Regions from separate parts of the Streptomyces sp. NBC_00038 genome, predicted to be linked through region 2. Evidence: riboswitches for the same ligand, from Rfam matches in the RefSeq annotation. Region 2 holds a riboswitch; the other holds the start of a gene.

Region 1 (15,423 bases), on a different contig from region 2:
AAGTAGATCCACTTGATCGGATCGGCGTTGATCTCGGCCAGCCGGGCTTCCTTGTCCGGCACTACGTTGATCCGGCCGATCTTCGCGAAGTCACCCGTGGACTTGATGACATCGGCGGTGCCGTCCCAGTTGTTGCCCACGAACATCACCTCGCGCAGTTCGGCGGCTGCGGAGCTCTGCGCGGTGGCAGCGGTCGCCGTAGCGCCCAGGGTGAGTGCGAGCGCGACGGCGATGGAGCATAGGCGTCCGGGTCTGAGGACAGACATGTGGGTCCCTGTCGTAGGTGGGGAGTGCGGGTGGAAAGTTGCCTATGGCAAGCGCATGACAAGGGAGGAAATCTGAACACGGGCGCGTTCAGAGTTGACTTACTGGAAAGTAAGGAAGGGGGCGGCCCAACCACAAGGGTCCGTACACGACAAAATTGCCGGAGCGTGAACGGTTCACCGGATGGACGAAGGGGGGACGTGTGGCGGGCAGGCTCAAACAGCCGACAGGCCGTTACGGGGGCAGAACCGCCGAGGAGCGGCAGGCCGAACGACGCCGCCGTTTCCTGGAAGCCGGTCTCCAGCTGTTCGGCGACAGCCCGGGCTTCCGGTCCACGACGGTCGCCGCGCTGAGCGAGGCGGCGGGCCTGTCGACCCGACAGTTCTACGAGGAGTTCCGCACCCTCGAAGACGTCCTGGCCGCCCTGCACCTCCAGGTCAACGACTGGGCCGAGGGGGCCGCACTTTCCGCCCTCGCCGACGCACAGGACCTGCCGCTTCCCGAGCGCGCCACCGCGATCTTCCGTGCCTACGCCGCGAACGTGACGAGCGATCGGCGCCGGATCCGCATCACCTTCGTCGAAATCATCGGCGTGAGCCCGCGGTTGGAGGAGCAGCGGCTCGCCCGCCGTTCCCGCTGGGTGGAGTTCATCTGCGCGGAGGCGGCCTCGGCCGCAGTCCGCGGCGAGGCGGCACCGCGCGACTACCGCCTCGCCGCGACGGCGTTCATCGGCAGTGTGAACGGGCTGCTCCACGACTGGAACGCCGGGTGGGTGGACGCGACCCTCGACGAGGTGGTCGAGGAACTCGTGCGGCTGCTGCTGGGGATCCTGCGGCCGGCGGGGTGGGCTCCGGACGGGATCCCGCGCTGTGACGGCGGGCAGTGACGTCATGGCGCGGATCGGTGTGAAGAGGGGCGTTCCGGGGCGGAGCTGCCGGTCAGGGGATCCTGAGTTCGCTGTAGGTCACGGTGACGGTCTTTCCGGGCGGTGAGGCCTCGGCAGACGTCGGAGCGCCGGCTCGCGGCAGGACGGGACGGCGGACCACCGTCGGTTGCTCATGCTCGGTCACGGGCCACCCTTCTCCGCGCTCCTGCCACGAGTGGCGTCCACCCTGCGCCCCCGACGCCACTGAGGCGTCACTGCGGCGTCACCGTCCCAGAGCCTGACCTTCGAGGACCGTGGAGCGAGGGTCATTGCCCAGCGAGCCGGTTCACCGCATCGAGGACGGGACTTACCCCGTCCTCTGCACGGATGTGGGCGGCCAGGCCATGGGCTCGTTGCCGGTACGACGGTTCTGCGGTGGCCCGTGCGAGAGCCGCGCCAAGACGGTCGGAGGTGAGCCTGCGCAGCGGAATCGCCTGGGGCGCCACGCCGAGAGTGACCAGCCGGGCCGCCCAGAACCCCTCGTCGAACTGGATCGGCACCGGCACGGCCGGGACCCCGGCCCGCAGCCCGGCCACCGTCGTGCCCGCTCCCGCGTGATGAACCACCGCAGCCATCCGCGGGAAGAGCACGGAGTGCGGCACCTCATCGACCGCGAACATGTCGTCGCCGGTGGCATGCAACCCGCCCCAGCCCCGCTGGATCACCCCGCGCCACCCGCCCGATCGCAGGGCGCGTACGACTTCGGCGCTGAGCCTCGCGGGATCGGGCACGGTGGCGCTGCCCAGGCCCACGAAGACCGGGGGCGGCCCGGCTTCGAGGAAATCCCGCAGGGGCGACGGCAGTTGGGCGGCCTCGTCGTCGTACGGCCACCAGTATCCGGCCACGTCGAGGCCGGGGCGCCAGTCGCGCGGCCGTCGCACGACCAGCGGACTGAAACCGTGCTGTACGGGCCACCGTTGACGCTCGCGGGCACGCCGCGCGGCACCGGAGCCGGTGTGAGGCAGGCCGAGCCGGGACCGCAGTGTTCGGACGGCCTCGGCGAAGACCCGCTCCACGGCCACGTTCACGCCGTACCCGGCCGCGCGGTTCACTACGGGGCCCCAGGAGCGAACCCCGGTCACCGGAGGCGCGAACTCCCGTGTGGGAGCGAGTGGTTGGAGATAGACGCCCATGCTGGGCAGTGCGAGTCCTTCGGCGACGGTGTGCCCGATCGGCGCCAGGGAGCTGGACAGGAGGAGTACGTCGCTTGCGCGGGCGGCATCGATCAGATGGTCGGTCAGCTGCCCGACGAGCGCCCGCGCCATCTCGACGACCCGGATCAGTTTCCCGGCGCCGGTGGTGCTGCGATGCAGCCCCTTCCCCCGCTCCGACTCCAGCTCCGCCCGGGGATCCACCGGCAGCGCGTGAAACCCCACGCCCGAACCGGCGACCAGCCGCTCGAAACACCCGTGCGTCACCAGGGTGACCTCATGCCCGGCACAGGCCAGGCCGTGCCCGAGACCGGTGTACGGTGCCACGTCGCCCCGCGACCCCGCGGTCATGATCGCTACTCGCACGATCGTCAGTATGGCGGGGGCCAAGCTCAGTGGTCCGCAGATTGGCCCACCGCGACGAAATCGGTGACCGCCTGGCGGTAGAGCTGGGCTGATACGTACGGGGACGCATGCATGGAACCGGCCATGGCGGAGAATTGCTCTAGCTCCCCTCCAACCGGAATGATCGAATCGGTTCTTGATTCAATCTCAATGGTGGGAGTTTCGGCGTGCATTCCAGGTCGTACGTGGATCTGTACCGTGAAGTGTCCGCGGATATCGAGGCGGAGAGAGAAGAAACTCTTGAACGGCTTGGCCGATCGGCGAGAGCGGTCAAGGGGGCGGTCGCTGAACTCCTGCGCCACCGCAAGTTCAAGTACCCATTGTCAGTGCTGCCGATGATCGTCCATGGTGTTGAGACCGGTGCGCTCCAACCGGCTGTTCCGCTGGCCGTCGTGCATGAGCTGTGGTGGACCTCGGCGTGCTATCTGGACGACCTGGCCGACGGTCAGGGAGCTTTTGTCGCCGGTGACCTCAGCGAGAGCGAGGCGCTGCTCGCCACGGTCATCAGCGGAAATCAGCTTCCCGTTCTCGTCGTCCACTCGCCACGGATTCCGGAGTCGGTGCGCGGAGCTCTGACGGCGGAGGTCGTGAACTGCTGGATCGTCGCGGCCGAAGGGCAGCTGAGCGACCTGCGCGGAGACGTCGGTACCGTCGCAAGGGACTCGGTGGTCACGGCGTACCGAGGGAAATCCGGTGCGCCCTTCAGCATGATCACGGCAATGGCGGCGGAATTGGCGGGTGTCGAGAAGGCGAGGGTGGAACTCTGGCGCGAGTTCGGAAATGTCTTCGGCATCTTGTGGCAGATATTCAACGATCAGGAAGACATCCTGTCCGGCCGCAACGAAGACCTGCTGAACGGCACGGTGACGTACCTTTTCGCGTGTGCCGTCGAGGATGCGGCTCCTCACTCCAGAGAGCGTTTCCTGGGCCTGCACGCCGACGCCCGGAATTCTCATCACGCCAGAGCGGAACTCACCGAAGTGCTCCTCGCACCGGACGTCCTGCGGCGGTACGAGGAGGACATCGACAAGTTCCGCCATGAGGCGCACGGCATTCTTGACGAACTGGGCGGCCACGAAGCCCATGTACCGGTGCTGCGGCAGCTCGTGGACGACTCCTCCCGGATGCTTCTCCAGCCCGGCCTCGTCGGCGCGGGGGCGGCTTCGCGGTAGGGAAGCGAGCGAGGACGGAGCCGGTCCTGGTCGTGGGAGCTTCTTCGGCTACTGGACCGCGGCCTCTGCTCGGACGGTGCGACGACGGCCGGTGACCTTGGAGGGCGGCAGACGTCCGGCCTTGGAGGTACCGGTGAGGGTGTCACCGTCGACCGTCACGGCGAAGGCCAGGTTCAGGCGCAGGGGCTTGGTGACGGCCTGCGTCCAGGTGAGGCGGTCGCCGTCGAGGGCGACGTCGCCGAGCGGGACTTCCTCCCCGGCCCCGTGGGCGGTCCCGGTCAGGACACCGTCCTGCCGTCGGAGTTCGACCACGGCCTTGATCTTGCCGATGGGGGTGGAGACGGACAGGTCCCAGGTGCCTTCGACGGACATGCTGTTCTTCCTCACGGTGCGGTGCGGGCAGGACGTACGGGAGAGCCCGTGGCCGGTCAGAGGCCGACGGGCGCAGGGCCCTGGTGGCGCCAGACCGTGCCGCGGCGCTCGTGGGCGAACAACTCCTCGACCGCGTGGGCGATCCGGGGGCCCACCTCGCGCTCCAGCAGATACAGGGCCAGGTCGAGTCCGGAGGTGACGCCGGCGCCGGTGACGAGGTCGCCGTCGTCCACGACGCGGGCGCGGACCACGTGGACGCCGGTGGCGTCGAGCATGTCCAGGCCCAGGTGATGGGTGGTGGCGTGGCGGTCCTGCAGCAGGCCGGCCATGGCCAGGACGAGCGAACCACCGCACACCGCGGCGGTCGTCACCTCCGGATTCCCCATCGCCTCCTTCATCAGCGTGGGCAGTTCGGTGGCCAGCGTGCGGCCCAGCAGCACGGGGATGAACTCGTCCTGCCTCCACTCCGCGTCCCCCGCGTCCTGGTCGGGCACCTCACCGGGCTCTCCGACCCGGCCCGAGGCACCAGGAACCAGGATCAGGCCCGCCCGCCCGGGGTCGAGAGCGGCAGTGGCCCGCAACGCGAGGCCACCGGTACCGCTGACCACCTCGCGCGCCCCCTCGGCGGAAACCAGTTCCACGATCACCGCGCCGTCGGAGGCGGTACCGCCTGCGTACAACACCTCATAGGGGGCGATGACATCGAGCGGATCGAAGCCGTCGAACAAGACGATCTGGGCGTGCATGCGAATTCCTTCGGACGCTGAGCGGAGGCCGGTCTCTGCGCCGGACATCTCGACGCTAAACCGGCCACCGAACCGTCTCCCAGTGGCATTAGGGACAGCCTCCAACGGAATATCGCCATCGTTCGGAGAGAGGCTGTGAGCTGGGGAAATCGCTGATTGAAACCGAATTGGTGATGCCAGAGGCGTCAAAGCGAGATGTTCCGGAGAGCGAGAGCCGCTCCGCCTGCCGCCTCAGTACTGTGACTTCGCATGACCGACACCGAAATCGAGATCACCGCAGACCTGGTCCGCGACCTGCTGCAGGAGCAGCATCCAGACCTTGCAGGGCTGGCCATCCGCGAGGTGGCGGGCGGCTGGGGCAACCAAATGTGGCGTCTCGGGGACGAGTTGGCCGTGCGCATGCAGCGAATGGACCCCACCCCGGAGCTCCAGCTCAAGGAGCGGCGGTGGCTACCCGTGCTTGCTCCGCGCCTTCCGCTCCCGGTGCCGACTCCGGTGCGGTTCGGCGAACCGTCCGAGCGTTTCCCCAAGCACTGGACCGTGATGACGTGGGTTCCCGGCGAGCCGCTGGACCACGGCTCGATCAGCCGCGGCGCCCACGCGGCCGACACGCTGGCGGGTTTCCTCCGGGCGCTCCATGTGGAGGCGCCCGCCGAGGCGCCGATCGCCACGGACCGCGGTGCCCATCCCAGGAACTGCACGGACGGCTTCGAGAACTTCTTCCAGGCCGTTGCCCCCGACGACGTCGCTGCCGACGTGCGGGCCGTCTGGGACGACGCGGTTGCGGCCCAGGCGTGGGAGGGCCCGCCGGTGTGGGTGCATGGCGACCTCCATCCCGCGAACGTCGTCGTCTCGGACGGAACGCTCTCGGGCATCGTCGACTTCGGTGACATGTTCGCCGGCGATCCGGCGTGGGACCTCGCCGCCGCATGGGTACTGCTACCCGCGGGCATGGCCTCACGGTTCTTCGACGCGTACGTGCATGCGGACGAGGCGGCGATCCGGCGTGCCCGCGGGCTGGCCGCGATGAAGTGCCTCTTCCTGATGCTCATGGGGCAGAACGGCGATCGGGGTCTTCCCGGAGGCAAGCCGAACTGGGGACCTGTGGGCCGGGTGGCACTTGATCGTGTTCTGAAGGGCGTTTGATGCGCGCGTCTTTGGCGGAGCTTCTCACGTACGACTGCAGGGTGCGAAGATCGAGAGACTCACATCCGACCGGGGGCGTGGATGAGCGTACTGATCAGGCCCGCGCGGGCGACGGAAGCCGAGATTCTCAGCGACTTGGCACTGCGATCCAAGGCACATTGGGGCTATGACGCCGACTTCCTGGACGCGTGCCGGGACGAACTCACCGTTGGCGCAAGTGAAGTGGCACGCCGGCGAGCCACGGTGGCCGACGAAGACGGCCACATCCTGGGCTTCACGACGCTGGAGGGGAAGCCGCCCATAGGCGTCCTGGGCATGATGTTCGTCGAGCCGCAGTCCATCGGCCGGGGGATCGGCCGTCTTCTCTTCGAGCACACCATCGCCGCTGGACGTGACCTGGGATTCACCCAGGTCACGATCGACGCGGACCCGAATGCCGAGCCCTTCTACCGTGGGATGGGAGCGGTACGCACAGGAGACGTCCCCTCGGGTTCCATCGCCGGCAGGGTGCTGCCGCAGCTGGTCGTCACCATCCAGCGCTGAAGCAGTTCTGTTCGACCGGTGGTCGGCTCAGGCGAGTGTCTTGAGGAGGGCGGTGGCCAACTCGGCTGAGGAGCCCGGGTTCTGGCCCGTGATCAGGTTCCGGTCGGAGACCACATACGAGGCCCACGGCTCGCCCTCGGTGTACTGCACGCCGAGCGCGACGAGGCGGTCCTGCAACCGCCACTTGACCTTGTCACCGAGTCCGGTCTGGGCTTCCTCGGCGTTGGTGAACCCGGTGACACGGTAGCCGCCGAGCGGCGAGGTGCCGTCCGGCCGCTCGGTCGCGAGCAGGGCGGCCACGCCGTGGCAGACCAGAGCCAGGGGCCGGCCGGCGTCCAGGGTGGCGGTGATCAGCCGGGCCGAGTCGGCGTCCGTCGACAAGTCCTCCATCGGGCCGTGACCGCCGGGGTAGAAGACCGCCAGGTATTCGGCGGGGTCTGCATCGGCCAGGGCGATCGGCCGGCGCAGCTCGGCAGCCTGGTCCAGCAACGCGGTGACCGCCTCGGTGCCCTCCTCGCCGCCGTTGAAGTCCGGTGCGAGGCTCGCCGGATCGACCGTGGGCGCTGTACCGCCCGGGGTCGCGACGACCACCTCGTGCCCGGCCTCGGTGACCTCGCGGTAGGGAGCCGCGAACTCCTCGGCCCAGAACCCCGTGGGATGCCGGGTGCCGTCGTTCAGCGTGAGATGGTCGGCCTTCGTCATGACGAAGAGGATCTTGCCCACAGCGCGTACTCCTTCGGTGCTGATCCGGCGGCGGCAGACCCGCGCGCCGGTTGACGGTCCCGACGGTAGATCGCCGTGCGATCGGAAAACCAATAGGCTCTTCCCCATGCCCGATAGAAATCCCGATGGAATGCGGACCGGCGACAAGGCGTTGGATCTGACCCAGCTGCGCACGTTCCTCGCCGTGTACCGGGCCGGCTCCCTCACCGAGGCGGCCCGCCGTCTGAAGCTCGCCCAGCCCACCGTCACCAGCCAGATCCGCTCCCTGGAGCAGCAGCTCGACCGCCAGCTCTTCGAGCGGCTGCCCCGTGGCGTCGCCCCCACCGCTGTGGCCGATGACCTGGCCGCCCGGATCGCGGCCCCCATGGATCAGCTCGCCACGGTGGCCGACCGCGACACGTCGGGCGTCACCGAGCCGGTACACCTGGGAGGGCCCGCCGAGTTGCTGTCCGTCCGGGCGCTGCCGGCCCTCGCGCCGTTGGTGGCGCAGGGGCTGCAACTACGCGTCACCCCCGGACTGGCCGACGACCTGCTCGACGGTCTGCGCGCCGGGCGCTTCGACCTGGTCCTGTCCGCCGTGCGTCCGCGCGGGCGCACGGTCCTGGCGACACCGCTGATGGACGAGGAGTTCGTCCTGGTGAGCGCGCCGTCCTGGGCCGCCCGCATCGGCCCGCTCACCAGCGACGACCCCCGCCCTCTGCACGCCGTCCCCCTGGTCACGTACGCCGAGGACATGCCGATCGCCCGCCGCTACTGGCGCCACGTCTTCCGCACCCGGCTGACGCTGCGACCCGCCCTGGTGATGCCCGACCTGCGGGGCGTACTGGCCGCCGTCGCCGCAGGAGCGGGATTCACCGTCCTTCCCGGCTACCTGTGCGCCGACGAACTGCGGAGCGGTGCCCTCGTCGCCCTCGTCGAGCCCGAGGACCCGCCCATCAACACGGGCTTCCTCGCCCAGCGCACCGGATCCGTGCTCGGCCACGACGCCGCCCGGGTCCGGGACACCCTCGTCGACGCCGCCCGGTCCTGGTAGGCCGGAGGGGAGGCTATTGCCGTGGGCGTCGAGGAGCGTCCGCCCGCATGGCCTCGCTGAAGAAGTCCCAGATGGCGGCCGGGGCATTGAGGGTGTGGTCCGTCCTGCCCATGAGCCGGGGGAAGCGGTGGTCGGGATTGGGGATCGTGTGGCCGCCGCCGAAGATCGTGAACGCCACGACGGGGGCCTTGCCGGGCTGGGAGTAGCGGGTCTCGGTGACCAACGGGCCTTCCGCACCGGACCCGTTCAGGGGCAGCGTTGCGGGTGGCCAGCTGATCGGAGGCTCGGTGATGCCATTGACCTCGGCGAACGCATGGGCGGTGGCCTCGGCGGACAGGACCGTGCCGCGCTTCTGGAAGCCGAAGATGCTGGCCTCGCCGCCCTCGTACGGCATGATCGGGTCGCGCGTGCCGGCGATGAGCAGCACGGGCAGCGGACGCCTCGGCTCCGTGACGGCCCACTGGTCCGGCGTGGGCAGGCCCGCCCCGATCACCGCGATGGCGGCGATCCTCTCCGGCGTCCGGGCGGCGAGACGGAAGGCCATCTGCCCGCCGTTGGAGAAGCCGGTGACGAACACCCGGGCGGGGTCGATGCCGTGACGCTGCCGGAACCGCTCGACCAGCGCGGCGATCAGCCCTTCGTCGTCGACGTCCTCCTTGCGGGCCGGGGTGACCGCGGCGGTGCGGCCGTCGTTCCAGCCGCGCTTGTAGCCGTCCGGATAGACCACCGCGAACCCGTGCCGCTCGGCCAGCTTGTCGAAGCCGTACCCGGTGGCCGTACGAATGGTCTTCCCGTCCTGCTGCGAGCCGTGCAGGACGAACAGCAGGGGCGCGCCGGGTGGCAGATCGGCGGGCACGAAGGCCCGATACGCACGCGACCGGTCGTCCACGGTGATCGTGTCCACCGTCACCGGGGCGCCGAGTCGCGGCTCAGCGGGCCTGGGGCTGTGCAGGAGGTATCCGTACGCGGCGGCGCACACGAGTGCCACCGCGCCGACCACGACCAGTGCCGTCACCGACGCGCTCACCGGCCCGACCTGTGGTCCATCGCGCAGGAACGGACGGTCACCGTCTGCTCGGCCACCACACCGCCCGTATGGTCAGCCGCGCCCGTCATGAATACCCGCATGGTCTTGCCCTCACTTCGTTCCACGTCGTTCTGCCTGTGCCTTCACCCTGCGGTGGTGGCCCGGCGGTATCCAGGGACCAGGAGTCCGTGGCTGGCCGACGTGCACCGCCGTACCGTGGTGACCATGGACAAGCACGCTCTCGCGGAGTTCCTGCGCGGCAAGCGGGAACGCGTACGACCCGAGGACGTCGGTCTGCCGCACGGGCCCAGGCGTCGTACTCCCGGGCTGCGCCGCGAGGAGGTCGCCCAGCTCGCGCACATTTCCGTGGACCACTACAGCCGCCTGGAACAGGCCCGAGGGCGCCATCCCTCGCACGCCGTCCTGACCGGCATCGCCCGAGCGTTGCGCCTGTCCGACCAGGAGCGCACCCACCTCTTCCGCCTGGCCGGAGAGGCGGCACCCGAGCCTGCCCAGGGGCCCTCCCAGGACGTGGACCCCGGCACACTGAAGCTGCTGGAGCGGCTGACCGACGCCGGTGCGCTCGTGCTCGACAACACTTGCCGGGTGCTGGCCTGGAACCCCCTGGCGGCAGCGCTCTTCGAGGACTTCTCCGCCCTGAACGGCTCGGACCGCAACGTCATCCGCCGCTACTTCCTGCACCCCGACCCCGGGCACCGCGGCTACGGCATGACCCAGCCCCACCGCTTCGTGACGGCCGCCGTCAGCTATCTGCGCGTCGCCACCGCCCGCTACCCGGACAACGCCGAACTCCGGGGCCTCGTCGACGAACTGCTCGCCGGCAGCGAGGACTTCGCCCGACTGTGGAACTCCCACGAGCTGCGCATCGAACACCACAACCACCAGGAGATCCAGCACCCCCAAGTCGGGCCGATCGACCTGGACTTCGACGTCCTGACCGTACCGGGCCAGGATCACCAGCTGATCATCTTCACCGCTGAACCCGACTTCCGTGCCTACCGGACCCTGCAACTGCTCAAAGTCATCGGCACCCAGCGCATGGATGTCGCCACCTGATCCACCTGGTGACTCAGCCGTTCGACACGGTCATCACGACCACCGTGGCCAGGACGAGAGCGGCACCGAGCAGGAAGGGTCAAGGCCTGGGACGTGATGTCGTACAGCGCGTGGCTGCGCTGATCAGACCCCGAGTTGGCGCTCGGCTCCGGTCACCGTCTGCTCCAGCAGGACCGCAATCGTCATCGGGCCGACGCCACCCGGTACGGGCGTGATCAGACCGGCCCGGGCGGCGGCGGTGTCGAAGTCGACGTCGCCCACGTTCCCGGCGTTGTAGCCCGCGTCGATGACGACGGCTCCCGGCTTGATGTCCTCGCCGCGGATCAGCCGGGGCCGCCCCACGGCGGCCACCACGATGTCCGCCTCCCGTACGACCGAGGACAGATCCGTCGTACGGGAGTGGCAGTACGTCACCGTCGCGTCGCGGCCGAGCAGCAGCATGCCGACCGGCTTGCCGAGGATCGCGCTGCGGCCCACGACAACGGCGCGCTTGCCGGCCGGGTCGACGTCGTACTCGTCGAGGAGGCGGATGATGCCGCCAGGCGTGCAGGACACGAAGCCGGGCAGCCCGAAGCTCATCGCCGAGTACGAGCTCAGCGTCACCCCGTCGACGTCCTTCTCCGGCGCGATGGCCTCGAACGCGGCCCGTTCGTCGATGTGCGGACCGACGGGGTGCTGGAGCAGGATGCCGTGCACGGTGGGGTCGGCGGACAGCGCGTTGAGCGTGCCGACCAGTTCGGCCGTGGTGGTCTCGGCGGGCAGGGTGACGTGCCGAGACTCGATACCGGCCCTGCGGCTGCGGTTCTGCTTCATCCGGACGTAGGTGACCGAGGCGGGATCCTCGCCGACCAGCACCGTCGCCAGACACGGCGACACACCGGTGCGGTCCTTGAGGCCGGCCGCACGCTTCGCGGTCTCCTCGACGATGCGGCGCGCGAGACCGGCGCCGTCCATGAGCTGGGCCTGGGACATGAGCTGCTCCTGAGCGTCATCGACACAATCGCCCAGGCGCGCGGCAAAGACCCGTTCGTCAGACCGCTCCCCGGTGGTACTCCACCTCAGCGCCAGTCACGGCCCGCCGACCAGCGTAGCCCGTACGATGATCGGCCGGGCGGCAGGGGGAGAGGGCACCAGTGACGGACGTACGGCACGACATCCTCAAAGGACTGGCGTGGAATCCTGCCGCGCCGAACGGCGTGCTGCTGCGCCTCTTGAGCCCGGAGGCCTCGTCGGCCTGGTTCTGGCTGTGCCTCCGGCCCGATCCGCCCGCCGAGGTCGTCGACGCGATGATCAACCACCCGGACTTCCGTGTACGCGGCAGCATCGCCGAGAGCTGGAACGCGGACCCGGCCGACCGCGCCCGGCTGGTCGACGACCCCGAGCCGAAAGTCCGTATGGCGCTGGCATCCGGACCGGAGCCCTTCCGGATGGAGGTCGCGCCACTGCCCGACGCCGCCTACCAGCGACTCCTGTCCGATCCGGACAAGGAAGTGCGCTACTGGGCGGTGCGTTCCCGGAGCATCCCTGCGCGGATCCTGGCCGGGTACGCCGACCACGCGGACCCTGCCGTACGCGTCGCGGTCTGCCGGGTGTGGGACGGGCTGGCCCCGGCCACCCGCGAAGCTCTCCTCGCCGATCCCGACACCGAAGTGCGCCGGGCCGCCGCGCTGCGTGCCTGCGTCGACGACGGAGCCCTGACCGACGAACTCCTTGACACTCTCGACAAATGGCCGCGCGCAGACGTGCTCATGAAAGGCCGGCTGACCCGCGCCACGGCCGAACGCCTCGTGGCGAGTGAGGACTCGGGGGAGCGGTACGCCGTCGCCTCGAACCCGTCGCTGCCGCCGGACCTGGTCACGGGTCTCGCCTCGGACCCCGAACACCACGTCCGTCTGGCGATATCGCTCAGACCCGGCCTCACGGAGGACAAGCGAGCCGCCGTCGACTACCGGGTCGATCCGAAGGACCGGAGCGGCCCGGTCCGCTGGGTCTGGAACCTCGGCGCCCACGACATCGACGTACTCCGCCGATGCGCGACCTCCGGCCATGTCCTGCTGCGCCGGTCCGCCGCCGCCAACCGCCACCTGCCAGTCGACCTCGTCGGGCCTCTGGCGCACGACGAGGACTTCGCGGTCCGGCTCCTGACCTGCGAGTATCAGCCTTCCGCGCCGGCGGACGCGCTCCTGCGCATGGTCTTGGAGTGGTCCGGTTACACCCGTGCCGACATGCTGGCCCGGCCGCAGTTCCCCAGGCAGGGTCTCGCCGGGTACGCCGACGACGAGGATCCGGCCGTACGCATGCTGGCCGTGTACGACCCGGGCGCCTCACCGGAGTTGATCGAGCGCCTCAGCCGCGACGAGTCCACCGGCGTCAGGTACACGGCCGCCGGCGACCCCCGTCTCACGCTCGCCCGCATCGAGGAACTGCTCACCGAGTCCGACACGGCTCAGGCCGCCGCCGGTAATCCCGCGCTTCCGGTGGCGGTCATGCACCGACTGCTGGACGAGACGGTTCCCAGGCCTCAGTGAGGCCGGATCCGGCGCGTTCGGGGAGAGGGCGCACGCGTTCCCCGCAGCGCTGAGCGCAGCACGGATGCGGACACCCGTACCGCTGCGGCGGACAGTGGCCGTGGCAGGCGATTCCGGTGCGCCCGTGACCGGCCCATGCCCGCGCTCGCCGAGAAGGTCCAGGTCAGGTGCGTTCTGATCCGGACCTTCGGCCAGTTCCTTCCTACTCGTCCCATGCCTGCAGCAGCGTGTGTTCGACGATCTTGCCGTCGCGCAGCGACATCATCGAGCTGGCCAGCACCTTCACACCGTCCGGGTACTGACAGGACTCGGTGAAGGCGACGTGGTTGCCGTCGACGACGCACTGCTCCAGCTTGTGGGTCATGTCCCGGCTGTAGACGTCGTTGAGCATGTCGGCGATCTCGCCGCGACCGTGTTTGATCATCGGGTGACTGGGTTGGGTGTTGTGGTCGACGACACGGACTTCCGCGTCGTCGGCGTAGAGCGCCAGCAGATCTGCCGCGCTGTGTCCTTCAATGCCCCGGCGTAGCGCTTCGGTGTCGAAGGCGGGGCCTGCCGCAGTGCCCATAGCGTCCTCCTTGAAGGCCGCGGCCCAGCGAGGAGGGGGCCGCGAAGGGCCTCTCCTTCGAGACTCCTCCGCCGCGGGGCGCACGGCAAGCGCAGCAGGACCTGTGAGCCTCTCGGGTGAGCGGCGGGGGCGGGCCGTGTCCGCCCGGGCCCCGGAGCCGTTGCTGAAAGCATGATCTCAACACGACGTATTGTCGCCGCCGTTGGTCTCGCCGTCGGTGTCACCGGCCTTGCCGCGCCGATGGCGAGCGCCGCGGTCTCCGAGGCGCCGAAGCCGCTGAACCCCATCGCCGAGCTCGACCGGCTCGCTGTCAGCGACATTCCCGCGGAGCACCAGGCCGCACTGCCGAAGGTCTCACAGCAGCTGGCCGGGCTCAACGGTCTGAACGAGGGCCTGAACGAGATGCACCAGCTGACCGACCTGGTCGCGCCCGTCACCGGTGTGCTCCCCGCCATTCAGCCGTAGTCCGGCGCCCGACAGGTTCGTCTGCCCCCGGCACTTCGGTGCCGGGGGCAGACGCGTATGCCCTTGACTTTCGCGTGGTCCGGTCGGAGCATCCTAGTAGGTTAGTGAATGAAATTTCACGTGGCGAACAACTTGCCGTCGTGAACTCCCTATTGTTGTCGTGAAGCACCGCGTACCGACGTCGTTACGTACCGAAGGAACCCGCCATGGCCATCACCCGTGAACTGTTCATCGGCGGCAAGGACGTGCCCGCCGCCTCCGGCCGCACCGCCGAGGACATCAACCCCTACACCGGCGAGGTGTACGCGACCGTCGCCGCGGCAGGTCCCGAGGACGTGGCCCTCGCCGTGGGCGCCGCCGACGCGGCCTTCGCCGACTGGGCCGCACTCGCCCCCTTCGCCCGCCGCGCGATCTTCCTCAAGGCCGCCGACCTCCTCGACGCCAAGGGGGAGGAGGTGGCCGAGCTGATGGCGCACGAGGCGGGCGGCACCCGTCCGTGGGCGTACTTCAACGTGGGGCTTGCCGCGAACATCCTGCGTGAGGCAGCCGCCGCGATCACCGCGCCGCGCGGTGAGGTGCTCAGCGCCCAGGAGGCGGGCGCGCTGGGCCTCGCCATCCGTGAACCGCTGGGTGTCGTCGCCGCCTTCGCCCCCTGGAACGCGCCCGTCATCCTCGGCGTACGGGCCGTCGCGGCGCCGCTCGCGGCGGGCAACACCGTCGTCGTGAAGCCCAGCGAGGACGCGCCGATCGCGTGCGCGCTGCTCGTCGCCGACGTACTGCGCGAGGCCGGACTGCCCGACGGTGTGCTGAACGTGGTCACCAACGCCCGTGAGGACGCGGCCGAGATCGCCGAGGTGCTCATCGCCGACCCGCGTGTCCGCGCCGTCAACTTCACCGGCTCCACCGGAGTCGGCCGGATCATCGGCACGCACGCCGCCGCGCATCTCAAGCCCGCCGTACTGGAGTTGGGCGGCAAGAACGCGGTCGTCGTGCTCGACGACGCCGACGTGGACTACGCGGTCGACGCCGTCACCTTCAGTGTGTTCATGAACTCCGGCCAGATCTGCATGTCCGGCGACCGCATCCTCGTACACGAGTCGCTCGCCGAGGAGTTCACGCAGAAGTTCGCCGCGAAGGTCGCCCAGCTCCAGGCCGGGGACCCGGCCCACCCGCACACGGTGGTCGGCCCGCTGGTCAGCGCCTCCGCCGCGCAGCGTGTCGCCGCGCTCATCAAGGACGCGGTGGCCAAGGGCGCCACGGTGCTCACCGGTGGCGAGG
Region 2 (15,423 bases):
ATCTTCGCCGTCTCCTTGAGGATGTACGGCTTCGGAACCGTGAACGTCTGGCCGAAGCGGCCGTTGAAGCGCTCGGCAAGGTCCCGGGTGAGTTCGATGTGCTGCCGCTGGTCCTCACCGACCGGGACCTCGTTGGCCTGGTACAGCAGGATGTCCGCAACCTGGAGGATCGGGTACGTGAAGAGGCCGACGGAAGCACGGTCGGCGCCCTGCTTGGCGGACTTGTCCTTGAACTGGGTCATGCGGCTCGCCTCGCCGAAACCGGTGAGGCAGTTCATGATCCAGGCGAGCTGGGCGTGCTCGGGGACATGGCTCTGCACGAAGAGCGTGCAGCGGTCCGCGTCGAGCCCCGCGGCGAGCAGCTGCGCGGCGGCGAGCCGGGTGTTCGCGCGCAGGTCCGCGGGGTCCTGCGGGAGGGTGATCGCGTGCAGGTCGACGACCATGTAGAAGGCGTCGTGGGACTCCTGCAGAGCCACCCACTGGCGGACCGCGCCGAGGTAGTTGCCGAGGTGGAACGAGCCTGCGGTGGGCTGGATTCCGGAGAGCACGCGGGGACGATCAGAGGCCATGCCCTCATTCTCTCAGGTGTCTCTCATTGCTCGGGAACAGGTGGGAACCGATTGGGCTCGAGCGGTGTAACAACAGTGTGAGGACGCGGGAGGGGGGCCGCATCGTCGTCGACGAGGCCGTGGTGATCGCACGGGTACGCGCCGGGGAGCCGGAGGCGTACGCGGAGCTGGTGCGCGCCCATACGGGCATCGCGATCAGGGCGGCCAAGGCACTGGGGGCGGGTGCGGACGCGGAGGACGTGGTGCAGCAGGCCTTCATCAAGGCCTACTGCTCGCTGGGGCGCTTTCGGGACGGCGCGGCGTTCAAGCCGTGGCTGCTGTCGATCGTCGCCAATGAGACGAGGAACACAGTGCGGACGGCGGTGCGCCAGCGGACGCTGGCCGGCCGCGAGGCCGCGCTGGTGGAGGCGGAGCCGCTGATACCGGAATCGGCGGACCCGGCGCACGCGGCCCTGGAGATAGAGCGCCGCGTGGCACTGCTGGCCGCCCTGGACCAGCTGAGCGAGGACCACCGGCTCGTCGTCACCTACCGCTATCTGCTGGAGATGGACGAACCGGAGACGGCCCAGGCCCTGGGCTGGCCCCGCGGCACGGTGAAGTCCCGGCTCAACCGCGCCCTGCGAAAGCTGGGGCGGCTGCTGCCGGATTTCGAGCCTCGGGGTGGTGGCGGACCCCGGGAAGGTGAGCCGGAGCGCGAGGAGTCCCGGGGGCGCATGGAGTCCGGGGAAGGTGAGAGGTCTCGGGATCGTCAGGAGTCCCGGGAAGGAGGTGATGAGCATGGGTGAGTCGTACGAGAGCGGGGGCGCCGGGTCGTCCTCCGGCGACCGGGATCGGCGTGGGCGTGAGGGTGTCTCACGGCTGCCCGAGGAGCTGCGGGCGCTCGGGCGCTCGCTTGACGAGCCGGGGGCGGCCGGGAGCGAGTCGATGGTGGAGCGGGTGCTGGAGCAGATACTCGCCGAGCGAGTGCCGGTCCCGGTCGCCGAGCCTCCGGGGCACGGCGAGCGGCTCCGTGGGGTGCGCCGCTGGGCGCGGGTGCGCTGGCGCGCGCTGACCGCGGGGCTGTGCGGTCTGCTGACGGTCCTCGTGCTCACGCCTCCGGTGCGCGCCGCGGTCACGGACTGGTTCGGCTTCGGCGGGGTCGAGGTGCGGTACGACCCTTCGGCGGTGCCGTCACCCGGAGCCGAGGTGCCCGGCTGCGACGGCACCTCGCTGACACTCGCCGAGGCCGGGCGGCGTGCGGGCTTCGCACCACTCGTGCCCCCCGCCCTGGGGACACCGGGGGCGGTGATGGTGACGCGTGAGCCGAAGGGGCGGTTCCTGGTGACCCTGTGCTGGCGCGAGCAGGGGCACACGGTCCGGCTGGACGAGTTCGCGGCGCAACTCGACCCGATGTTCACCAAGACGGCGCGGGAGCAGCCGGAGTATGTGCCGCTGGGCGCGAGCACGGACTACGCGAATCAGGCCCTGTGGTTCCCCAGGCCCCATCTCCTGGAGCTCTGGCTGGTGGACGAGCACGGCGACCGGTTCACCCGCTCTCAGCGGACCGCCGGAGCGACCCTGCTCTGGATGCACGGAGGCGACATGACCCTTCGGCTGGAGGGCGTGGCGTCCAAGTCGCGGGCGGTGGAGATCGCCAAGTCCGTCAACCGGTCCGGGAATTAGCCGAGGAACTGGTCCGGGCGGAATGGGAACCCCGGCGGGTCGAGCGGTGTACCAGAAGTGACACGCGGCGTGCGGGCGGGCCGCACCTGGATCGACTGGCTGTTGGGGGTTCGGATGCGCAGGATTCGTGAACTGTTCGCGGCGCTGGGGGCGTTGGCGATGGCCGTCGCCGTGGTGCTGCTGAGTGCGCCGGCTGCGACGGCAGGCGGCCCGACGAGTGTGCTGGTGGTCTCGCCGGAGAGCGAGGAGAGCGCGGCGCTGTACTACTCGGACAAGGAGTACGGGGAGTTGCAGAACCTGCTGGGCGAGTCGGGCAGAGGCACACCCGAGGAGCCGCCCGGGCTGGGTGTGGGCAGCGGCCGTCAGATCAATGTCACGTGGCTGGTCCATGACGTGTCGCCGTGGCGGGTCGACCGCGTGTATCCGGACACGGCAGGGGGCGGAGACGTTTGGATACACACGGCGACCGACGTGCCGACGTCCATGAACGGCTACTGGCACAAGGCCGGGCAGCCGGACGAGGTACGCACTCTGTTCAAGAAGCTCGGCGTGCTCGGCAATTCGGCGGGCGACGGATCCGGGGCCGCCGACTATCCGGCGCCGTGGCAGATGACGGAGGACGCCTCAGCCGCGCCCGCCGAGCAGTCCCGCACGACGGCAGCCGCGACGACGGGCGACGGTACCGACTGGTGGTGGGCGATACCGGGAGCGGCGGCCGGAGCGGTGCTGGCGCTGTTGCTGCGGCCACTTCTCCCGGAGATGACACGTCGGCTGTCACCGGCCCGCCGACGCGAGGAGCGGGAGGAGCGGGAGCAGCAGGAGCCGGGCCCGCGGCAGGAGCTGATCGACTTGTGAGGCTCGCGAGCCCCGTACGGCCCCTGAGGCTCGCGAACCCTCTGACGATCAGCTCCGGCCGCGAGGTCAGCCGAGGTCGATCTCCGGGTAGAGCGGGAAGCCGGCGAGGAGGTCGGTGGCGCGGTGGGAGATCTCGTCGGAGATCTTCGGGTCCAGGACGTGCTGGGCCTTGGACGGCTTGCCCTTGGCGGTGGTGCCGGCCTCGGCTGCGGTGAGGACGCGGTCGATCAGGCCCGCGATCTCGTCCATCTCGGTGCTGCCCAGACCACGGGTGGTGAGCGCGGGCGTGCCGATGCGGATACCGGAGGTGTACCAGGCGCCGTTGGGGTCGGCGGGGATGGCGTTGCGGTTGGTGACGATGCCCGAGTCGAGGAGGGCGGTCTCGGCCTGGCGGCCGGTGAGGCCGTAGGAGGAGGCGACGTCGATCAGGTTGAGGTGGTTGTCGGTGCCGCCGGTGACCAGGGTGGCGCCGCGGCGCATCAGGCCCTCGGCGAGGGCGCGGGCGTTGTCGACGACGGCCTGGGCGTAGTCGCGGAACTCGGGGCGGCGGGCCTCGGCGAGTGCGACGGCCTTGGCGGCCATGACATGCGGAAGGGGGCCACCGAGGACCATCGGGCAGCCGCGGTCGACCTGCTCGGCGAGGGTCTCGTCGCACAGCACCATGCCGCCGCGCGGGCCGCGCAGTGACTTGTGTGTGGTGGTGGTGACGATCTGGGCGTGCGGGACCGGGTCGAAGTCGCCGGTGAGGACCTTGCCGGCGACGAGGCCGGCGAAGTGGGCCATGTCGACCATCAACGTGGCGCCGACCTCGTCCGCGATCTCCCGCATGATGCGGAAGTTCACCAGGCGGGGGTAGGCGGAGTAGCCGGCGACGATGATCAGGGGCTTGAACTCACGGGCGGAGGTGCGCAGGGCCTCGTAGTCGATGAGGCCGGTGGCGGGGTCGGTGCCGTAGGAGCGCTGGTCGAACATCTTGCCGGAGATGTTCGGACGGAAGCCGTGGGTGAGGTGGCCGCCGGCGTCCAGGGACATGCCGAGCATGCGCTGGTTGCCGAGGTCGCGGCGGAGCTGGGCCCAGTCGGCCTCGGTGAGGTCGTTGACGTTGCGGACGCCGGCCTTGGCGAGGGCGGGGGCCTCGACGCGCTGGGCGAGGACGGCCCAGAAGGCGACGAGGTTGGCGTCGATGCCGGAGTGCGGCTGGGCGTAGGCGTGCTCGGCACCGAAGAGTTCGCGGGCGTGCTCGGCGGCGAGGGCTTCGACGGTGTCGACGTTGCGACAGCCGGCGTAGAAGCGGCGGCCGACGGTGCCCTCGGCGTACTTGTCACTGAACCAGTTGCCCATGGCCAGGAGGGTGGCCGGGGAGGCGTAGTTCTCGGAGGCGATCAGTTTGAGCATGTCGCGCTGGTCGGCGATTTCCTGGCCGATCGCGTCGGCGACCCGGGGCTCCACGGCCCTGATCACGTCAAGGGCGCTGCGGAAGGCGGTGGACTCGGTGGAAAGGGACTGCTCAGGCATGACGGCCTCCGGACGGCGTGGCGTATTGCGTTCACGATTCACGGTTCGGCCCAGGCGCACGGCACTCATGGTCCGAGCCGCTCCCCGATGGTCGGTCCCATCCCAGCGCGCCAGTCACGGCTCGCCGGTCAGCCTACCGGGCGCGCCGGATCACAGGGGGCCCTGGTCCACCATGCGAGCGACGATAGGAACGGGCCACCAGCCGGCCCCCATCCCCTGTGCAGTAGGAAACGGAGACCCCGTGAGCACTACGGAGACCACGCGGGCGTACATCGCCGCGGCCGACGCGCACAGTGCGCACAACTACCACCCCCTGCCGGTCGTCGTGGCGACGGCGGACGGGGCGTGGATGACGGATGTCGAGGGGCGCCGCTTCCTCGACATGCTCGCCGGATACTCGGCGCTGAATTTCGGACATGGCAACCGGCGGCTGCTCGACGCGGCGAAAGCGCAGCTGGAGCGGGTGACGCTGACGTCGCGGGCGTTCCATCACGACCGGTTCGCCGAGTTCTGCGCACAGCTGGCGGAGCTGTGCGGGATGGAGATGGTGCTGCCGATGAACACGGGGGCGGAGGCGGTGGAGACGGCCGTGAAGACGGCCCGGAAGTGGGGGTACCGGGTCAAGGGGGTCCCGGACGGGGCGGCGAGAATCGTCGTGGCGAGCGACAACTTCCATGGCCGTACGACGACGATCATCAGCTTCTCCACGGACGCGGAGGCGCGGGCGGACTTCGGCCCGTACACGCCGGGCTTCGACATCGTTCCGTACGGGGATCTGGCGGCACTGCGGGAGGCGGTCACCGAGGAGACGGTCGCCGTGCTGCTGGAGCCGATCCAGGGGGAGGCGGGTGTTCTGGTGCCGCCGGAGGGCTACCTCCAGGGGGTGCGGGAGGTGACGCGTGAGCGGAACGTCCTGTTCATCGCTGACGAGATCCAGTCGGGGCTGGGTCGGACGGGCCGGACCTTCGCCTGTGAGCACGAGGGGGTCGTGCCCGATGTGTATGTGCTGGGCAAGGCGCTCGGAGGCGGGGTCGTCCCGGTGTCGGCGGTCGTGTCCTCGGCCGAGGTGCTCGGGGTGTTCCGGCCCGGTGAGCACGGGTCGACCTTCGGGGGGAATCCGCTGGCCTGCGCGGTGGCGCTCGAGGTGATCGCGATGCTGCGGTCGGGTGAGTACCAGCGGCGGGCCGCCGAGCTGGGCGATCATCTGCACCGCGAGCTGGGGCTGTTGACGGGCACGGGCCAGGTGACGCAGGTGCGCGGGCGCGGGCTGTGGGCGGGCGTCGACATCGCCCCGGCGTACGGCACGGGCCGGGAGATCTCCGAGAAACTGATGGACCGGGGTGTCCTGGTCAAGGACACCCACGGGGTCACCATTCGGATCGCCCCGCCCCTGGTCATCAGCAAGGAGGACCTGGACTGGGGGCTCTCCCAGCTCCGCGCGGTACTGGGGGCGGCCTAGGGCCTGTCCGGCGGATCATGCCGGAGACGCGGGGTCTGGTGCGCCCATCTGGGTTGCATGGCGCCGCTACTTTCCTCCGGCCTGATCCGCCGGACAGACCCTAGGGCCTGTCCGAAGACGAGTCAGAGGATCACGTGGGGCAGGAAGCGGGCGTATTCGTCCGTGATCAGGCCGGCGGACTCGCGGATGCCGAGGCCTGCCGACTCGTCCTCGACGACCCAGGCGCCCAGGACGACGCGGTTGCCGTCGAAGGAAGGGAGAGGGGCCAACTCCTGGTAGCAGCAGAGCTCTTCACGGGCGATGGATGAGGCGACGGGCGAGGTGCCGGGCTGGTGGACCGTGACTCCCGCGCCCTCGCGGCCGAGGAGGGGCTTGGCGACGTATCCCGTCGTCGTCGCCAGTTCGCGGGGGCCGTCGAGGTAGGAGGGGAGGAGGTTGGGGTGTCCCGGGTAGAGCTCCCAGAGGATGGCGAGGAGGGCCTTGTTGGAGAGGAGCATCTTCCAGGCGGGCTCGATCCACAGGGTCGTACCCGTGCCGCCGCCGTTGTCGAGGGTGTCCAGGACGTGGTCGGCGAAGCGGTCGGTGGTGAGCCATTCCCAGGGGTAGAGCTTGAAGCAGCTGCGGATGAAGCGGAGTTGGTTGTCGACGAAGCGGCCGGAGAGGGGGTCCCAGCCGATCTCCTCCACCGAGATCCAGTCCGTGTCGAGTCCGGCCTGCTCAGCGGTCTCCTTGAGATAGGCGACCGTCATGAGGTCCTCGCCGAGCTCGTCGGCGGCGGAGTGGGCGAAGTGGAGGGGGCTGCCCGGCGGGAGGAGGGCGGCGTGCTTCTTCCAGGCGGCGACGAGGCGTTCGTGGAGGGAGTTCCACTGGTCGGCGCCCGGGAACCGGTCCTCCATCCAGAACCACTGGGGGCTGGCCGCCTCGACGAGCGACGTCGGCGTGTCGGCGTTGTACTCCAGGAGCTTGGCGGGGCCCGTGCCGTCGTAGCGGAGGTCGAAGCGGCCGTATACGGAGGGGAGTTCGGCTCGGCGGTGCCAGGCTTCGGCGACCGCTTCCGCGACGCGCGGGTCGGTGATGCCGAGGTCGGCGAAGCGGTCCCGCTCGACGATGTGCGCGGCTGCGGCCAGGCACATGCGGTGCAGCTCCTCGACGACCTCCTCCAGCGCCTCCACCTCGGGGAGCGAGAAGACGTAGTACGCGCTCTCGTCCCAGTAGGGGCGCAGGGAGTCGTCGGGGTAGCGGGTGAGCGGGTAGATCAGGCCCTGTTCCTCGACGGTCTGCTGCCAGCCGTCGCGGGGCTCGATGGTTCGGCGTTCCATGGCGTACGTCCTCGATCGGATCCGTGTCGCTCAGCCGCCGGAGCTGCCCTTGCCGGTTCCGCTGCCGCTGTCACTTCCGAAGCCGCCGCGGTCGACGCCGCTGCCGCCGCTGCTCGAACTGCTGCCGGAGCCCGAGCTCGACTTGGCGAAGGAGCCGCCCTTGACCCAGCCGCTCTTCTTCTTGCCGCCGTAGTAGTAACTGCCGTTGACGGAGGTGGTGGTCTTGCAGTTCTTGTCGGCGACGACCTCGTAACCCTTGGTGGCGGTGTAACTGTCGCGGTCGACGCAGCGCTTGTCGGGATCGTCCGAGGAGCAGGCGGTCAGTGCCACCGCGAGGAGTCCCATGCCGCCGAGCACGACCGTGCCCGAGCGCAGTTGCCGTCGTGAATCCGCCATGTCCGTACCCCCGTTGTTGTCCTGCTCAGACGCTGTTCGGCCACCAGATTAAAGATCGACTTCGGCGCCCGTCCAATGACCCCCTTGGGTAATCCCTCCCTCGCGGGCACTTACAGTCGCTTCGTGCTCTTTGGAATGATCTGCGCCCTTGGTGCGGCGGTCTGCTTCGGTACGGCGACGGTGTTGCAGGCGATGGCCGCGCGGGAGGCGGCATCCGCCGGCGACGGGACGAGTACGAGTGGAAATGACAGTGGAAGTGGCAGTGGAAGTGGCACAAGCGGCGGGGCCGGGGCGGATGCCGCGCTGTTTCTGCGGGCGGTGCGGCAGTGGCGGTATCTCGTGGGGCTCGGGCTCGACGGGGTCGGGTTTCTGCTCCAGATCGTGGCGCTGCGGTCCCTGCCCATCTACGCGGTGGGGGCCGCGCTCGCCGCCAGCCTGGCGGTGACGGCGGTGGTCGCCGCGCGGCTGCTGCACGTGCGGCTGAGCCGGGTCGAGTGGGGTGCGGTGGGGGTGGTGTGTGCGGGGCTCGCCATGCTGGGGCTGGCGTCGGGGGCCGAGGGGGACCGGGCGGGGTCCATCGCGCTGAAGTACGCGATGTTGGGGACCGCGGTGGGGGTGCTGCTGCTGGGGGCGGTGGGTGGGCGCTTGCCCGAGCGGGGGCGGGGGCTTGTCCTGGGGCTCGGGGCCGGGTTCGGGTTCGGGGTGGTCGAGGTGGCGGTGCGGCTTGTCGACGACCTTGCGGTCGGGTCGCTGCTTCGCAATCCGGCGACGTATGCGCTGCTCCTCGGTGGGGGTGCGGCGTTTCTTCTTCTCACGTCCGCCTTGCAGCGGGGGTCGGTGACCGTGGCCACCGCCGGGATGGTCATTGGGGAGACCATCGGGCCCGCGGTGGTGGGGGTGGTGTGGCTGGGGGACCGTACGCGGGAGGGCTTGGGGTGGCTGGCGGTGCTCGGGTTTGTGGTGGCGGTGGTCGGGGCGTTGGCGCTGGCTCGGTTCGGGGAGGCGCCGGTCGAGGTTTCGGCGGGGGTTCCGTGAGCCGGGGGGTTGTGGGTGAGGTCGAGGGGTTTCGCCCCCTCCGCCCCTACCCGTCCCGTACCTGGGGGCTGCCGCCCCCAGACCCCCGCTGTCGGCCTGAACGGCCTCGTCCTCAAACGCCGGACGGCTGAAAACCTACGGCAACGCCCCGCACAACGCGTCCAGCGCCCCCGACCACGCATGGTCCGGCGGCGTGCCGTAACCCACCACCAGGGCGTCGAGTGGTTCGGTGACCGCGTCCGGGTGGCGGAAGCGGGACAGGCCGTGGACGGCCAGGCCCTGCCACGCCGCCGCGCGCAGGACCGACTGCTCGGTGCCGGGCGGGAGTTGGAGGACGGCGTGCAGGCCGGCCGCGATGCCGGTGGCCCGGACCGCGGGGGCGCGGGTGGCGAGAGCGGAGACGAGTGCGTCGCGGCGGCGGCGGTAGCGGAGGCGGGCGGCGCGGACGTGGCGGTCGTAGGCGCCGGAGGTGATGAACTCCGCGAGGGTCAGCTGGTCCAGGACGCCGGAGGACCAACCGCCGCCGTCCTTCAGCGCCGTGACCTCGCCCGCGAGCGACGGCGGCAGGACCAGCCAGCCCAGGCGCAGGCCGGGCGCGAGGGACTTGCTTGCGGTGCCCAGGTAGACCACGTGGTCGGGGTCGAGGCCTTGCAGGGCGCCGACCGGCTGGCGGTCGTAGCGGAACTCGCCGTCGTAGTCGTCCTCCAGGATCAGGCCCCCGGTGCGGCGGGCCCAGTCCACGACGGCGGCCCGGCGGTCGGGGTGGAGCGGGACTCCCATGGGGAACTGGTGCGCGGGGGTCAGCAGCATGGCCCGTACGCCGGTCAAGTCGTCCGTGCGGGTGCCGAGTTCGTCGAGGGGCAGGGGGACGGTGCGCAGGCCCGCGCGGTGCAGCAGGTTCCAGTGCACGTCGAGGCCGTACGACTCCACGGCGAGCGAACGCAGGCCGCGCTGCCGCAGCACCGCGCCGAGCAGCGTCAGGGCGTCCGAGAAGCCGGAGCAGACGACGATGCGGTCCGCGGCGGCCCGTACGCCTCGGGCGCGGGAGAGGTAGCCCGCGAGGGCGGTGCGCAGTTCGGCGCGGCCGCGTGCGTCGCCGTAGCCGAGGGCGTCGTGCGGCGCGCTGGTCAGGGCTCGGCGGGCGGCCTTGAGCCACTCGGCGCGCGGGAAGGAGGCGAGGTCGGGGCTGCCGGGGATCAGGTCGTACGCGGGGCGCCCCGGCTCGCGGGTACGGGGCGCCGCGGCCGACGCGGGCGCCGGTTGCGGCAGCGTCCGTTCCGCGACGCGGGTGCCCGAGCCCTGGCGTGCGGTGAGCCAGCCCTCGGCGACGAGACCGGCGTACGCGTCGGCGACCGTGTTGCGGGCGATGCCCAGGTCGGCGGCGAGGGAACGGGAGGAGGGGAGGCGGGTTCCGGGCGCGAGCCTGCCGCTGCGGACCGCTTCGCGCAGGGCGTCCGTCAGACCTCTGCGGACGCCGGGTCCGGTCGGCTCGACATGCAGGTCGACCCCCAAAGTGGCCCATTCTTTTGCCATGGGAATGGACCATACCCCTGGGCTACTCTGCTCGTAGGGTCCATATCCATGACGACATCCCTTACGACATCCATGACGACGAAACCCACGGCGTACGCCCCCGAGCCCAGCGCCCGTCTCCCCTGGGCCAAGCTCGCCCCCGATGTCTACAAGGCCATGGTCAGGCTCGACGCGGCGGCCCGGCAGGGCCTGGACCCCGTCCTCCTGGAGCTCGTGAAGATCCGTGCCTCGCAGCTCAACCACTGCGCGTTCTGCCTCGACATGCACACCAAGGACGCGCTCGCGGCGGGTGAGAGCGTCGAGCGGATCGTGCAGCTCAGCGCGTGGGAGGAGTCGCCGCACTTCTACACCGAGAAGGAGCTCGCGGCGATCGGGCTGACCGAGGCGGTGACTGTCCTGACGGACGGGTTCGTACCGGACGCGGTGTACGAGCGTGCCGCCGAGCTCTTCGCGGAGGGGGAACTGGCTCAGCTGATCGCCGCGATCACGGTGATCAACGCGTGGAACCGGTTCGGGGTGGCGTGCCGGCTGGTGCCGGGGCACTACGAGGCGGGGCAGTTCAAGTCGTGAGCGCGGTACCGGTCGTGAGCGGGGTGCAAGGCGTGAGCAAGGTCGAGGTCTTCCGCGCGCTGCATCACAGTCGTGTGCCCGGCGATCCCCTGGTCCTCCCCGGGCCCTGGGACGCGGTCAGCGCACGGGTGTTCGCGGACGCCGGGTTCCCTGCGCTCGCCACGCCCAGTGCCGGGGTCGCCGCGTCGCTCGGGTACGAGGACGGGGACACGCCGGTGGGCGAGATGTTCGCGGCGGTCGCGCGGATCGTACGGGCCGTCGACGTGCCCGTGTCCGCGGATGTCGAGGACGGGTACGGGCTCGCGGCCGCGGAGCTGGTGGAGCGGCTCCTTGAGGCCGGGGCCGTCGGTTGCAACCTTGAGGACTCCGCCGGGGGTGTTCTCAAGGAGGCCTCTCGGCATGCCGACTGGCTTGCGGAGGTGCGGGACGTGGCGGGTGGGGAGCTGTTCGTCAACGCTCGGGTCGACACGTTTGTACGGGGGGTCGCGGATCCGGGGCGGGCCATTGAGCGGGCCGCGCTGTACGTGGGGGCCGGGGCCGACTGTGTGTATCCGATCGGGGCTCCGGTGGAGGTGGTTCCGCTGTTGCGGGCGGGGATTCTGGGGCCGGTGAATGTGCTGGGGCGGGTTGACGGGGCCTCGTTGAGGGAGTTGGGCGAGCTCGGGGCTACTCGGGTTACGTTCGGGGCGGGGTTGCTGCGGTGCTCTGTCGATGCGTTGCGGGGGGTTGTGGCGGGGTTGAGGTAGTGACGCCGGGCGCCTTCCTGCGGGGCGCCCGGCGTTGGGGTTGGCGTCGGGGTGGGTGCGCTGCTCGGCGTTTGCGAGGTGCCGCTGTGCCCACCCGTGCCGCCCCTAGCGGCACGCATGCCCACAGCTATGAAGGAAGCCATGCCTTCCACTCGGGCTCGTGAGTCTCCACCCACTTCTTCGCCGCCTCCTGTGCCGACAACCCGTCGTTGGCGATCATTAGGGATACCTCGTTCTGGTCCTCCGTCGTCCAGTTGAAGTTCTTGAGGAAGGCTGCTGCCTTGCCGCCGGAGTGGGCGAAGTCGGTGTTGAGGTACTTCTGGAGGGGGGTGTGGGGGTAGGCGCAGGCGACCTTTGTCGTGTCGGCGTCGCAGCCGTCCTTGTACGCCGGGAGTTTCACCTCGGTCATGGGGACCTTCTTGAAGAGCCACTGCGGGGCGTACCAGTACGTGAGGAAGGGCTTGTGCTCCTTCGCGAACTGTTGGATCTGCGTGATCTGGGCGGCTTCGGAACCGGCGAACACGACCTGGTAGTCGAGGTTCAGGTTGTCGACGAGTGCCTTGTCGTTCGTGACGTACGACGGGGAGCCGTCGAGGAGTTGGCCCTTGCCGCCGCTCTCCGCCGTGCGGAGCTGGTCGGCGTACTTGTTGAGGTTCTTCCAGTCGGTGACGTCCGGGTGCTGCTCGGCGAAGTACGTGGGGACGTACCAGCCGATGTGCCCGGTGACCCCGAGCTCGCCGCCGGGGGTGATCGTGTTCTTGTCCTCGACGTACCGCTTCTCCTGGTCGGGGTGGCCCCAGTCCTCCAGGATCGCGTCGACCCGGCCCTGGCTGAGCGCGTCCCACGCGGGGACCTCGTCGACCTGGACGGTGTCGACGCGGTAGCCCAGCTCGTGTTCGAGCAGGTACTGGGCGACGGCCACGTTGGCCTGCGCGCCGACCCACGACTGCACGGAGAGGGTCACGGTCTTCGCGCCCTGCGCGTTGGCGAAGGGCGAGGCCTGCTTGGTCATGTCGGCGGCGCCGCAGCCCGTCGTCAGGACCAGTACGGCCAGGCCGGCTGTCATCCGCGTACGAGACTTCAATCGCGTACGAGACATGTCACGCTCCCTTCTTCGCACGGCGTTCCGTCGGCTGCGTGACCCGGTCGAGCATCAGGCCCAGGCAGACGATCGCGGCGCCGGCGACCAGGCCGGTCGCCAAGTCGCCCTGTGCGAGGCCGAACACGACGTCGTAGCCGAGCGCGCCGCCGCCGACCAGGCCGCCGATGATGACGACGGCGAGGACTAGTACGACGCCCTGGTTGACGGCGAGGAGCAGTGCCGGGCGGGCCAACGGCAGTTGGACCTGGCGCAGTTGCTGCCCGCTGGTGGCGCCGAGCGAGCGGGCCGACTCCAGTGCGGCGGGGTCGACGGCGCGCAGGCCCTGCGTGGTGATGCGGACGACGGCGGGCAGCGCGTACACGACGGCGGCCGCCACCGCGGGCGCGCGGCCCACGCCGAACAGCGCCACCACCGGGATCAGGTACACGAACTGCGGCATCGTCTGGAAGACGTCGAGCACCGGCCTCAGCAGGCGTTCGACGCGCTCGCTGCGTGCCGCCGCGATGCCGGTCGCGAGGCCGAGGACGAGGGTCACGGCGACCGCCGCCAGCACCTGCGACAGCGTGTCGAGCGACGGCTTCCAGACTCCGAGCACACCGATCGCGGCCATCGCGAGGACCGCGGTGAGTGCCGTGCGCCAGGTGCCGATCAGCCAGGCGAGCGCGGCGACGATCAGGAGGACGGACCACCAGGGCAGCCACTGCAGGCCGTCCCGGAGGGGGTTGAGGATCCAGGTCGTGAAGTGGGCCGCCCAGTCGGCCGTTCCGCCGATGTACGGGACGCCCGAGTAGAGGTGGTCGGTCATCCAGTCGACGGCTCGGTTCACGGGCTCGGCGATGGGCACGGTCCAGGCGTCGGGCCAGTCCAGGCGGCCGGTGAGCCGTCCCGCCGCCGCGACTGCGAGGGCCGCGACTGCGGAGTAACCCCAGTGCAGGAGGCTCCCGTCGGATTCCCCGAGCCGCTCCCCCGCCGCTCCCGTCACCCGGTCCAGTACCACCGCGAGCAGCACGATCGGGACGCCTGCCGCGAGTGCGGCGCCCACGTCGACGGAGGCGAGGGCCTGGTAGACGCGGTCGCCGAGGCCGCCCGCGCCGATCACGGAGGCGATGACGGCCATGGACAGCGCCATCATGATCGTCTGGTTGAGGCCGAGGAGGAGTTCCTTGCGGGCGAGTGGGAGTCGGGCGGTGAGAAGGCGCTGGCGGGCCGTGGCGCCGAGTGAGGCGACCGCTTCCATGACACCTGCGTCGGCGTCGCGCAGGCCGAGCGCGGTGAGGCGGGCCATGGGCGGGGCCGCGTACACGACGGTCGCGAGGACGGCCGCCGGGACACCGATGCCGAAGATCAGGACGACCGGGAGGAGGTACGCGAACGCCGGGAGCACCTGCATCGTGTCGAGAACCGGCCGCAGCGCGCGGTACGTACGGTCGGACAGCCCCGCCGCGAGGCCCAGCAGCGCGCCGAGCGCGACGGACGCGAGCACGGCGACCACCATGAGCGCCAGCGTCTGCATGGTGGGCACCCACATGCCGAGCAGGCCGCAGGCGCAGAACGCGGCGGCCGTGCCGAGCGCCAGCCGCAGACCCGCGACGCGCCAGGCCACGAGTGCCGCCACCGCGGTCACCCCGGCCCAGCCCGCGCCGAGCAGCACCAGGTAGACGGCGCGTACGGCGAGGGTGACGACGTTGCTGACGTACCCGAAGAAGTACAGGAACAGCGGGTGACTGTCCCGGTTGTCGATGATCCAGTCGCTGGCCCTGCCGAGGGGTTCGGTGAGGTCGACGGTGAGGGCGTCGGGCCAGGTTCCGCTCTCCCAGCGGGAGTTGAGGACGGGGACGATGACGGCTGCCGCCAGGGCGAACAGCAGGAGTTTGCCCGCGGCTCGGTGGCGGAGGAGGCCTCTGGCCCGGTCGGCCGGTCCCGTATGGCCGACGGGTGCGGTGACGGCGGCCATATCAGGCCACCTCCTCACCGCGGACGGCGCGGAAGCCGTCGGCGTCGGAGCCTTCGGCGGCGTCGAAACCGTCGGAGCCCTCATCGGCGCCGATGCCGACGGAGCCCTCGTCGGCACCGAACCCGCGGCGCCCGTCGGCACCGCCATCGCCGCCGCTATCGCCGTTGCCGCCGTTCGCGGACACCCCGGACACCCCGGCCACCACCCCGAGCAGCGAAGGCGAGTCCACGACTCCGAGGCACCGCCCCCGCTCCATCACCCGCGCCGGAGCGCCCGCCCTAGCCACCGCCTCGATCGCCTCCGAGACGGTCGCGCCCGGCGCCACGGCCGGACCCTGGCCACCCGCCTCCTCGGCGGACGCCGCCCGCATGGCCGAGCGCACCGTCATCACCTGCTCGCGCGGAACGTCCCGTACGAACTCCCGCACGTAGTCGTCGGCGGGCGAGCCGACGATCTCCTCCGGGGTGCCGAGCTGGACGATCCGGCCGTCGCGCATCAGGGCGATGCGGTCGCCCAGGCGCAGGGCCTCGTTCAGGTCGTGGGTGATGAAGACCATCGTGCGGCCCTCCTCGCGGTGGAGCCGGATGACCTCCTCCTGCATGTCGCGCCGGATCAGCGGGTCGAGCGCGCTGAACGGCTCGTCGAACAGCAGGACTTCGGGGTCGGCGGCGAGCGCCCGAGCGAGCCCGACGCGCTGCTGCTGACCGC

The links. Region 2 has a riboswitch for ZMP and ZTP ahead of OG219_RS29815 (glycine hydroxymethyltransferase). Riboswitches for the same ligand answer to the same signal wherever they lie in the genome.
Region 1: it holds a riboswitch for ZMP and ZTP, as region 2 does, so the genes downstream of both, OG219_RS45710 (bifunctional 5,10-methylenetetrahydrofolate dehydrogenase/5,10-methenyltetrahydrofolate cyclohydrolase) here and OG219_RS29815 (glycine hydroxymethyltransferase) in region 2, are expected to answer to the same signal.

What each region holds. Positions count from the first base shown of each region.
Region 1 covers NZ_JAPELQ010000002.1:573,692-589,114, reverse strand. Annotated here, with positions in the region: gene OG219_RS45775 (YncE family protein) at 1-266, opposite strand, end outside; gene OG219_RS45770 (TetR/AcrR family transcriptional regulator) at 467-1,150, shown strand; gene OG219_RS45765 (hypothetical protein) at 1,203-1,334, opposite strand; gene OG219_RS45760 (glycosyltransferase) at 1,456-2,691, opposite strand; gene OG219_RS45755 (polyprenyl synthetase family protein) at 2,931-3,917, shown strand; gene OG219_RS45750 (hypothetical protein) at 3,966-4,289, opposite strand; gene OG219_RS45745 (DJ-1/PfpI family protein) at 4,346-5,035, opposite strand; gene OG219_RS45740 (aminoglycoside phosphotransferase family protein) at 5,285-6,181, shown strand; gene OG219_RS45735 (GNAT family N-acetyltransferase) at 6,263-6,724, shown strand; gene OG219_RS45730 (type 1 glutamine amidotransferase domain-containing protein) at 6,752-7,447, opposite strand; gene OG219_RS45725 (LysR family transcriptional regulator) at 7,554-8,480, shown strand; gene OG219_RS45720 (PHB depolymerase family esterase) at 8,494-9,507, opposite strand; gene OG219_RS45715 (helix-turn-helix transcriptional regulator) at 9,733-10,584, shown strand; gene OG219_RS45710 (bifunctional 5,10-methylenetetrahydrofolate dehydrogenase/5,10-methenyltetrahydrofolate cyclohydrolase) at 10,708-11,556, opposite strand; ZMP/ZTP riboswitch at 11,580-11,666, opposite strand; gene OG219_RS45705 (hypothetical protein) at 11,718-13,112, shown strand; gene OG219_RS45700 (nuclear transport factor 2 family protein) at 13,315-13,680, opposite strand; gene OG219_RS45695 (hypothetical protein) at 13,852-14,145, shown strand; gene OG219_RS45690 (aldehyde dehydrogenase family protein) at 14,352-15,423, shown strand, end outside.
Region 2 covers NZ_JAPELQ010000001.1:6,544,990-6,560,412, reverse strand. Annotated here, with positions in the region: gene trpS (tryptophan--tRNA ligase) at 1-569, opposite strand, end outside; gene OG219_RS29830 (RNA polymerase sigma factor) at 647-1,354, shown strand; gene OG219_RS29825 (hypothetical protein) at 1,341-2,231, shown strand; gene OG219_RS29820 (hypothetical protein) at 2,289-3,086, shown strand; gene OG219_RS29815 (glycine hydroxymethyltransferase) at 3,153-4,601, opposite strand; ZMP/ZTP riboswitch at 4,643-4,729, opposite strand; gene rocD (ornithine--oxo-acid transaminase) at 4,843-6,060, shown strand; gene OG219_RS29805 (glutathionylspermidine synthase family protein) at 6,183-7,379, opposite strand; gene OG219_RS29800 (hypothetical protein) at 7,410-7,775, opposite strand; gene OG219_RS29795 (hypothetical protein) at 7,911-8,810, shown strand; gene OG219_RS29790 (PLP-dependent aminotransferase family protein) at 8,946-10,343, opposite strand; gene OG219_RS29785 (carboxymuconolactone decarboxylase family protein) at 10,416-10,913, shown strand; gene OG219_RS29780 (isocitrate lyase/phosphoenolpyruvate mutase family protein) at 10,946-11,659, shown strand; gene OG219_RS29775 (ABC transporter substrate-binding protein) at 11,787-12,758, opposite strand; gene OG219_RS29770 (proline/glycine betaine ABC transporter permease) at 12,760-14,715, opposite strand; gene OG219_RS29765 (glycine betaine/L-proline ABC transporter ATP-binding protein) at 14,717-15,423, opposite strand, start outside.